DNA from 2 places in the Mycobacterium sp. Soil_C_30 genome. Region 2 is predicted to be linked to the other one. Evidence: riboswitches for the same ligand, from Rfam matches in the RefSeq annotation. Region 2 holds a riboswitch; the other holds the start of a gene.
The links. A riboswitch is a leader RNA that binds a small molecule or an ion and turns the genes downstream of it on or off. The one in region 2 is predicted to bind glycine.
Positions count from the first base shown of each region.

Region 1: another riboswitch for glycine. It lies ahead of AC3A6P_RS01240 (hypothetical protein); the one in region 2 lies ahead of gcvP (aminomethyl-transferring glycine dehydrogenase).

Region 1 covers NZ_JBDGJH010000001.1:282,133-286,354, reverse strand. The annotation lists gene AC3A6P_RS01260 (APC family permease) at 1-830, opposite strand, end outside; gene AC3A6P_RS01255 (DmpA family aminopeptidase) at 830-1,900, opposite strand; gene AC3A6P_RS01250 (TetR family transcriptional regulator) at 2,059-2,628, shown strand; gene AC3A6P_RS01245 (hypothetical protein) at 2,747-3,259, shown strand; glycine riboswitch at 3,310-3,401, shown strand; glycine riboswitch at 3,403-3,494, shown strand; gene AC3A6P_RS01240 (hypothetical protein) at 3,456-3,806, shown strand; gene AC3A6P_RS01235 (L-serine ammonia-lyase) at 3,892-4,222, shown strand, end outside.
Region 2 covers NZ_JBDGJH010000018.1:137,827-142,048, reverse strand. The annotation lists gene gcvP (aminomethyl-transferring glycine dehydrogenase) at 1-1,258, opposite strand, end outside; glycine riboswitch at 1,314-1,415, opposite strand; glycine riboswitch at 1,416-1,513, opposite strand; gene AC3A6P_RS26985 (M20 family metallopeptidase) at 1,528-2,664, opposite strand; gene AC3A6P_RS26980 (DUF1028 domain-containing protein) at 2,654-3,328, opposite strand; gene AC3A6P_RS26975 (RidA family protein) at 3,325-3,741, opposite strand; gene AC3A6P_RS26970 (4-hydroxyphenylacetate 3-hydroxylase family protein) at 3,738-4,222, opposite strand, start outside.

The DNA of each region.
Region 1 (4,222 bases), on a different contig from region 2:
CCCTCGCCGTCGAGGGTCTGATTCGCCACGGCCGTCACGTTGTCGGGCCCGATCGCGACCACGAACGCCCACACGGTGATGGCGTAGAACAGGCCGATGATGATGACGGCGGCGTAGGTGGCAATCGGGATGGTGCGCTCGGGGTCACGCGCCTCGTCTCGGAACACCGCGGTGGCTTCGAAGCCGATGAACCCGGTGAGGGCGAACAGGATGGCGATGCCGATGGTGCCCTGGGTGAACACGGCCGGATCGAAGGAGGCGAAGGTGATGCCGGACGGGCCCGGGTTGGCCACCATCACCAGGTCGAGCACCACGACGATGCCGATCTCGAGCGCCAGTGCCACGCCGAGCACCTTGGCGCTCAGTTCGATGTGCCGGTAACCGAGTACGGCGACGATCGCGAGGATCACGAAAGAGTAGACCGGCCAAGGGATTACGGGTCCGTTGTAGAAGGCGACCGTATCGCTGATGGCCCAGCCGATGTAGCCGTAGATGCCGATCTGGATGGCGGTGTACGCGATCAGCGCCACCACCGCGACGCCCTTACCCATCCGTTCGCCGAGCCCGACGGTGACGTAGGAGAAGAAGGCCCCGGCTTCGGGCACGTAGGGCGTCATCGTCACGAACCCGACGGAGAACACCAGCAGCACCAGCGCGGCGATGGCGAAGCCGACGGGGGCGCCGGCGCCATTGCCCAGCCCCATGGCCAGCGGCATGTTGCCGCCGATCACCGTCAGCGGGGCGGCCGCGGCCACGACCATGAAGACGATGCCGATGGGGCCGAGATGCCCGGTGAGGCGCCGCCCTTCGGTCTGGGTGGGTGCGTTCATCAGTTCTCCTGAAATAGTGCGGTGAGCAGGGTGTGGTCGATGGCGTGCGCGGTGTATCCGCGGTGGCCGGTCAGGGTTTCAGCAGCGACGAGGGTGTTGACGATCGCTTCTTCGGTGGCCTCGATGGTCAGGTCGAACAGTCGGGTCATCAACTGCGGAACCACCATTCGCACGGGGACCTCGCGCTGGGCGACCGCGACGTCTTCGTCCCAGGCGTAGGGCGGGATGCCGCGGTTACCGGTGGAGAACGCCAGCATCAGATCGCCGCTGTACTGCTCGCCTGTGCCGCCGACGCGACCGACGGCCAGCGATGCGCGCTGCGCCAGCCGCTGGCACTGATGGGGCAACAGCGGGGCGTCGGTGGCGACGATGACGATGATCGACCCCGATCCCGGCTCGAACCGGGCCGGGTAATCGGGCAGCGGCACCTGTTCGGCGCCGATCCGGGCGCCGACGGGTACACCGTTGATCTGCAGGCGTTCGCGCCGGCCGTGGTTGGCCTGCACGAGGACGCCCACGGTGTAGTCGCCGAAGGTGCGCGAGGCGGTGCCGATGCCACCTTTGAAGCCGTGGCAGATCATGCCGGTGCCGCCGCCGACATTGCCTTCGGCCACCGCGCCGCCCGATGCCGACGCCAGCGCGGCGCGCACATGCTCCGGCCGGACATGGAAGCCGTTGATGTCGTTGAGGAGTCCGTCGTAGGTCTCCCCCACCACCGGCAGCGACCAGTACACGCCGTCACCGCGAACCCGCACCTGCTCGGCCACCAACTCGTCGCGCACCACGCCGACGCTGTGGGTGTTGGTCAGGCCGATGGCGGTGGTGAGCTCGCCGGACTCCCGGATCCACTCCAGGCCGGTCAGCTCGCCGCTGCCGTTGAGACGGTGCGAACCGGCAAATACCGGTTCGGTCCAGATGTCGTAATGCGGGATGACGACGGTGACGCCGGTGTTGATTCCGTCGCCCTGCACGGTGGTGTGTCCGACCCGGACACCCCCCACGTCGGTGATGGCGTTGTACGGTCCGGTTGGATGTTCACCGATGACCACGCCGAGATCTCTGGCACGCATGGTTTTCTCTTCGTTCAAGAGTTATTTTCCTAATTGGAAAAGAACTATGCGCCCGGGTGAGCAGTCACGCAACAGGAACGGCAAAATTGGTCCGAATCCGCGAGAGGAGCCCAGCAGTGGCGAGGCCGAACCGGCAGGTAGAGCGACGTGCCGAAATCATGGACGCAGCGATCGCCCTGATCGAGCGCTACGACCTGGCCACGCTCAAGCTCGCCGACGTCGCCGCCGAACTGGGGCTGACCACCAACGCGGTGCGCTACTACTTCAAGGACATGCCCCAGCTGCTCAGTGAGCTGGCGCTGCGCTCCGACGTCCGGTTCTTCGACGAGCGGCTCGAACTCGGTCGCCGCGCCCGCGACATCCACCACCAACTGGCGCTGACCATCGCCGCGGGACTGCCGAGCGGACCCGAGGACGCCGAGTGGCGAGCGATCTGGCGCGCCGTGCTGGCGGCCGGGTTCGAACTCGACCAGCGCCGGGACGTCCAGGGCATCTACCACCGGCAGGTGGACCTCTACACCGACCTCCTCAACGACGGCGCCGAGGCCGGGGCATTCACGCTCCGCTCCCCTGCCCGCGACATCGGGATGACGCTGATGTCGATGGAGGACTACTTCGGCTACCGCATCGTGGCGCGCGACCCCGAGATCAGCCGCAGCACCGCCCTGCGGCTGATGCGCCAGTACGCGGAGTTGGCGACCGGGACCAAGCTGCCCGACACAGTGTGAGGCCGGCGTCGCCCCGCCACGCCCAGTAGCGCCCCGCTGAGCACCGACTGCTCTACCGGGGTTCCGCAGTCATGAGTGCCGATCGTTTGGTGGGATCGCGCCCGGGTACCCGCGCGCCATGCTGAGAAACGCTGTGGGGGAAGGCCTCGTCGCCGGTGCGGCCGGGGTGGCGGTGATGACGGTCGGGGAAAAGCTCGAGCAGCGGATCACGGGCCGGCCGAACTCGCATGTGCCTGCCCGCACGCTCGAGCGCCTCACCGGGATGTCCGAACAACCCGGGCAGCAGCCGCTGGTGCGGAACTGGGCCATGCATTACGGGCAGGGCATCCTGCTCGGGGTGCTGCGGGCGGTCATGTCGGAGGTCGGGTTACGCGGCCCACTGGCGTCGGCGAAATTCGCCGTGGTGCGGCTTACCAATGACCAAATCCTGGAGAACGCCACAGGTGTCGGCGCGCCACCACAGACCTGGCCGCGCAAAGAACTTCTCATCGATGTGTTGCACAAGGCGATCTATGCGTTCGTCACCGGCGCCGTCACCGACATGCTCGCCGCCCGCCGCGGCCCTGGCCCGGGGCAGCGACACGCGGCCCGCCTACCGGGTCGCCACTCGGATGTGGGTCCCGTCCCGTGACAAAGCCGGCGCAGCCCGGTACGTTACCCCCGTCACAATTGAAAAGCCGTTGACGCGTGGCGGGAGAACCTCGAACACCGAGGCGCCGAAGGAGCAACATCCTCCCCGGGAATCTCTCAGGCCCCAGTACCGTTGCGCGAAGGCAACTCTGGAGACAGGCAATCCGAATTGCCTGACCGAAGGTGTACGGCGCTGAGTGCGCCAGATCTCTCAGGTATCAGGACAGAGCGGGGAGTTCCACATCGCCACGGCACCTGCCGAGGCGACCGAACCGGGGGCCGCCTTGTCGACACCGACCTTGTCCACACCCAGATGCACGTCGCTGGACAGCTATGACCGTCAACTGCTGGAGTTCGCAATGGCATGGACGCCGTACGGAGGTCCTCCCGACGACGTCACCTTCCTCGAATTCGGCACGACGCCGGCCGGCGTCGACGCGCAGTTCCGCGCCCTCGTCGCTGCGCACGGCGACCGGATCACGCAGCTGACCCGGGCTGACCGTGCGCTCGTCGTCTCGGCCGTCGCCGCGCTCGCCCGGAGGCAGTGACCTTGACCATCACGCCCAGCTGGCCTACCGTGGACTCAGCATTGATATATCAACTGTCGATCAACAAGCCGAGGACGGTGACCGCATGACGATCAGTGTGTTCGAGCTGTTCTCGATTGGCATCGGCCCATCGAGTTCGCACACCGTGGGACCCATGCGCGCCGCCGCGCGGTTCCTCTCCGATCTGCACACCCTCGGCGCCTTCGACGACGTCCGGGACATCCGTGTCGACCTGTACGGCTCGCTGGCCGCCACCGGAGCGGGTCACGGCACCATGACCGCTGTCCTGCTGGGGCTGGAAGGACTTCTGCCGGAAGAGATCAGTACCGAGCAGATGGAGCGCCGGGTCGACGCCATGCGCGCCACCGGCCGGATCAACTTCGGCGGGGCCCGCGAAATCGCGCTCACCGAGGGTG
Region 2 (4,222 bases):
CGTGGTCGGCGTCCACCCGCCACAGGTTGATGCCCAGCGCCTTGGCCGCGGCCACCACCTCGTCGGCGCGGCCCGGCACCGATGCGAGCACGGTGTCGAAGAACGTGTCATGCACCAGCGCATCGCCGAGGGCGGCCGCCACCCGCGCGGCGTGCCCGTGCACCCGCCGGGCGATACCGGTCAACCCTTCGGCGCCGTGATAGCTGGCGTACATCGCGGCCATCACGGCCAAGAGCACCTGCGCGGTACAGATGTTGCTGGTGGCCTTGTCGCGGCGGATGTGCTGCTCGCGGGTCTGCAGCGACAACCGGTACGCCGGAGCGCCGTCGGCATCCACCGAGACCCCGACCAGCCGGCCCGGCAGCTGGCGGGCCTGCTTGGTGGCCACGGCGAGGTAACCGGCATGCGGGCCGCCGAATCCCATCGGCACGCCGAAGCGCTGCGCACTGCCGAACGCCACGTCGGCACCGATCTCTCCGGGCGGAGCCACCAGCGTCATGGCCAGCAGATCGGCACCCAGGGCCACCAGCGCGCCGCGTTCGTGGGCCTGCTTGATCAACGCGGACCAGTCGGTGATGCGTCCGCTGGCGCCGGGCAGTTGCGCGATGACGCCGAAGAAATCACCCTCGGGCAGACCCTCGCGCAGGTCAGCGGTGACGATCTCGATGTTGAGCGGCCGCGCCCGGGTGGCCAGCACGGCAGCGGTCTGCGGGAAGACGTCGACGTCGACGGCCAGGCGGGTCGCCTTGCCGCGAGCGGCGCGCTGCATCAGCGTCATCGCCTCGGCCGCGGCGGTGGCCTCGTCGAGCATCGAGGCATTGGCGATGTCGAGTCCGGTGAGGTCGGCGACCATGGTCTGGAAGTTCAGCAGCGCTTCGAGGCGGCCCTGGCTGATCTCCGGTTGGTACGGCGTGTAGGCCGTGTACCAGGCCGGGTTCTCCATGATGTTGCGCAGCAAGACCGGCGGGGTGAGCGTGTCGTAGTAGCCCTGCCCGATCATCGAGACCGCGACGGTGTTGGCGTCGGCCATGGCGCGCAGCTGGGCCAGGGCCTCGTGCTCGGACACCGCGGGCGGCAGCTTGTCGAGACCCGGCGCCACCCCGTCGGCGTCCAGTGCGTCGAGGATGCCGGCCGGAAGCGCCTTGGCCGCAAGCTCGTCGAGGGATTGCACACCGATGACACTGAGCATGGTGTCGATATCGGCGGCGCCGGGGCCGATGTGCCGATCGGCGAATTTCGGGGCGCTGTCGTTGAACAGCGCGTCATCGGAGAGGGCCAACACGAACTCCTAGGCAGCAGGACGAACTATCGCGTCCTCCCCCTCTGTCGTCGACCCGAACCGGGCTGCCTGAGAGATTCGGCCGATCAGGCCTTTCCCCATGGGCGGGTGCGCGCACCGCTTTCCAGAGGCATCGTGGTCTGACGCGGTCCGGGGGCCTGAGAGGTTGACGGAGAGGTGTTGCTCCTTCGGCGTCTGTGGCTGGCGGTCACAGAACTCTCCCGCGAGAGGGCGATGCAACTGCGATACTACCGCCCGGCGAGATCGAGCGCCGTCCATGCCAGTGCGGTGGCACCGTCGCGCAGTGCGGCCTCCGCCTGCGGCCCCACCGCGGCGTCGGCGAACTCACGTTGATGGTTGACCGCGGGCAGGGAACCGATGCCCAGATACGGGTGGATGGCGCGCACCACCTGCGACACATTGCCCATGTCGGTCGACGCCGACGCCATGGCCCCCGCCCCTTCCGGCGGCTCGACGCTCATATCCCGACCCAGCGCGGCCGCGTTCGCGACGAACAGGTCCAGGATCTCGTCGTCGGTGCGGAATTCCGAGTAGGGCGCGGACTCCAACTCGATGTCGAGATCACAGCCACTGCCCAGGGCACCGGCCTGGAAGCAGGCGCGGATCCGCTTCTCGATGCCGGTCAGCTCGGCGAGTGTGCGGGCACGGACATACCAGCGGCCTGACGCCGAGTCGGGGATGGCGTTGGGCGCCGACCCCGCTGAGGTCACCACCCCGTGGACCCGCACCGTCGCCGGCAGCTGCTGGCGCAGCAGGCCGATCGCCACCTGCGCCACGGTGAACGCATCGGCAGCGTTGACCCCCAGATGCGGATAGGCCCCCGCGTGGGCGCTGACACCCCGATACGTGACACGCCAGTGCGCCACCGCCATCGGCTCGGCCCGCGGGGCGTCAACCGGCCCCGGATGAATCATCAGCGCGGCGTCCAGGCCGTCGAACTCACCGGCCTCCAGCATCACGATCTTGCCGCCGCCGCCCTCTTCGGCCGGCGTGCCCAGGACGTGCACGGTGAGGCCCTGGCCGCGGTCGGCCTCCTGCACCATCAGCGCCGCCCCGATGGCCGACGCGGCGATCAGGTTGTGCCCGCAGGCGTGGCCGAGCCCGGGCAGCGCGTCGTATTCGGCCACGAAAGCGACGTGCAACGGGCCGGTGCCGGCGCGAGCGTGAAACGCGGTGTCGAGTCCCCCGGCGCGGTGGTCGACGCGGAAACCGCGATCGGCCAGCAGCCCGGTCAGCATCCGGTGCGCCCGCACCTCGTGCCACGCCAGTTCGGGGTCGGCATGCAGGGCGGTACTGACCCCGCGCACCAGCTCCCAGTTGCGCCGCAGGTGATCGCCGGCGGCCGCCTTGGGCTCAGAGATCACCGGGGACCCCGAAACTGGGCGCAGCCGACGGGTCCAGGGCACGCCGCACGTAGTCGTCGCGCTGGGGTTCCCAGACCTCCCACAGTTCGGCCAGCCGGGTGTAGGGATCTTCGTCCCAGTCCACGCGCAGGGTGGTCTCCGGCCAAGCGACCTCCCGATAGACCAACAGGCCCGCGGAATACACCGGACCCTCCTCTCCGCCGGCGGTCAGCGCGGCGTTGAGCCCGGCCAACAGGCGGGCTTCGAACTCGTCGGCCCCCGAGGTCTCGTAGCCACGGATCAGCTCGGTGATGGTCGCCGGCCCGGCAAGCATGTTGCCGGCCGCCACCACGCCGTCACCGGCCACGTGGTGATGCACACCGAGCGCCCCGGCCCCGCTGTAGGCCGCGGTGCGCCCGGCCGCGTCGAGCACGGTCAACTGCCGGTAGTCGCGCAAAGCGTGGTCGGCCACCACAGCGGTCATCGCGGCCTGCGGCTCGGCGCCTTCGGCGAGCCGGTCCAGCAGCTGCCCACCCAGCCGGGGATCGGTGACGTTCTGGCTGGCGGCGGCGCCCAGGCCCGGGCGAATGTTGAGGCACCGGGACGCCACCGCCGGCGAGGACGAGGCGATGATCATGCCGAACGCTCCGGTGTCGCGGTCCAGCGCCGCCATCGAGAACGTCATGACGCCCCCTGCTTCACGGCGATCACGTCCACCTCGACCAGCCACTCGGGCCGGGCCAGCGCACTGACCACCACCCCGGTCGACACCGGGTGCACCCCCTCGAGCCAGCGTCCTACCACGCGGTACACGCTCTCCCGATATCGCGGATCGACAAGGTAGATCGTCACTTTGACGATGTCGGCGACAGAAGAGTCCGCCTCGTCGAGCAGCGCGGCGATGTTGGACATCGCCTGCTCGGTCTGGGCGGCCACGTCGCCGACACCGACGTTGCGCCCGGTGTCGAGATCCTGCCCGATCTGCCCGCGCAGATAGATGGTGTCGCCGGCGACGACGGCCTGGCACAGGTCATTGTCGAGATTCTGTTCGGGGTAGGTGTCCTTGGTGTTGAACGGACGGATCCGCCGGTGGGTCATGCGCCGCCCACCCGGTCGGACAGCTCGGCAGCGGACCTGACCAGATCGAGTGCGTTGTCGTAGTCGAAGTTGCGGTACACGGCTTGGTAATGGGCGAACGGCGGCGCCTGGGCGAACAGTTGGAAGGTCAGCCGGTGACCGGCGTAATCGCTGTTGAGCAGATCCCGGGCGAATGCCAGCAGCTTGCGCCGATCGTCGGCCTGCCAGTCATCGTTGATCGAGTAGAACTTCTCCAGCCAGGGGCTTGCACCGGGGTGGGCGAACGTGGCCGAGTCCGGCGTGATGCAGATCTGCCCCCCACAGAGTTCGCGGGCGAGGTGGATCATCTGCGGCAGCTGCGTCTGAGCCCAGACCCGCCCCGCATACAGCAGCGACTGGTTGGGCATCAGCAGACCGCCGGGACTGGTCTCGGCGGTGGCGATGGAGGCCGTCAGGTGCGCCTCGATACCCTCGCGGTAGCACGCCAACATCGCCAGCTTCT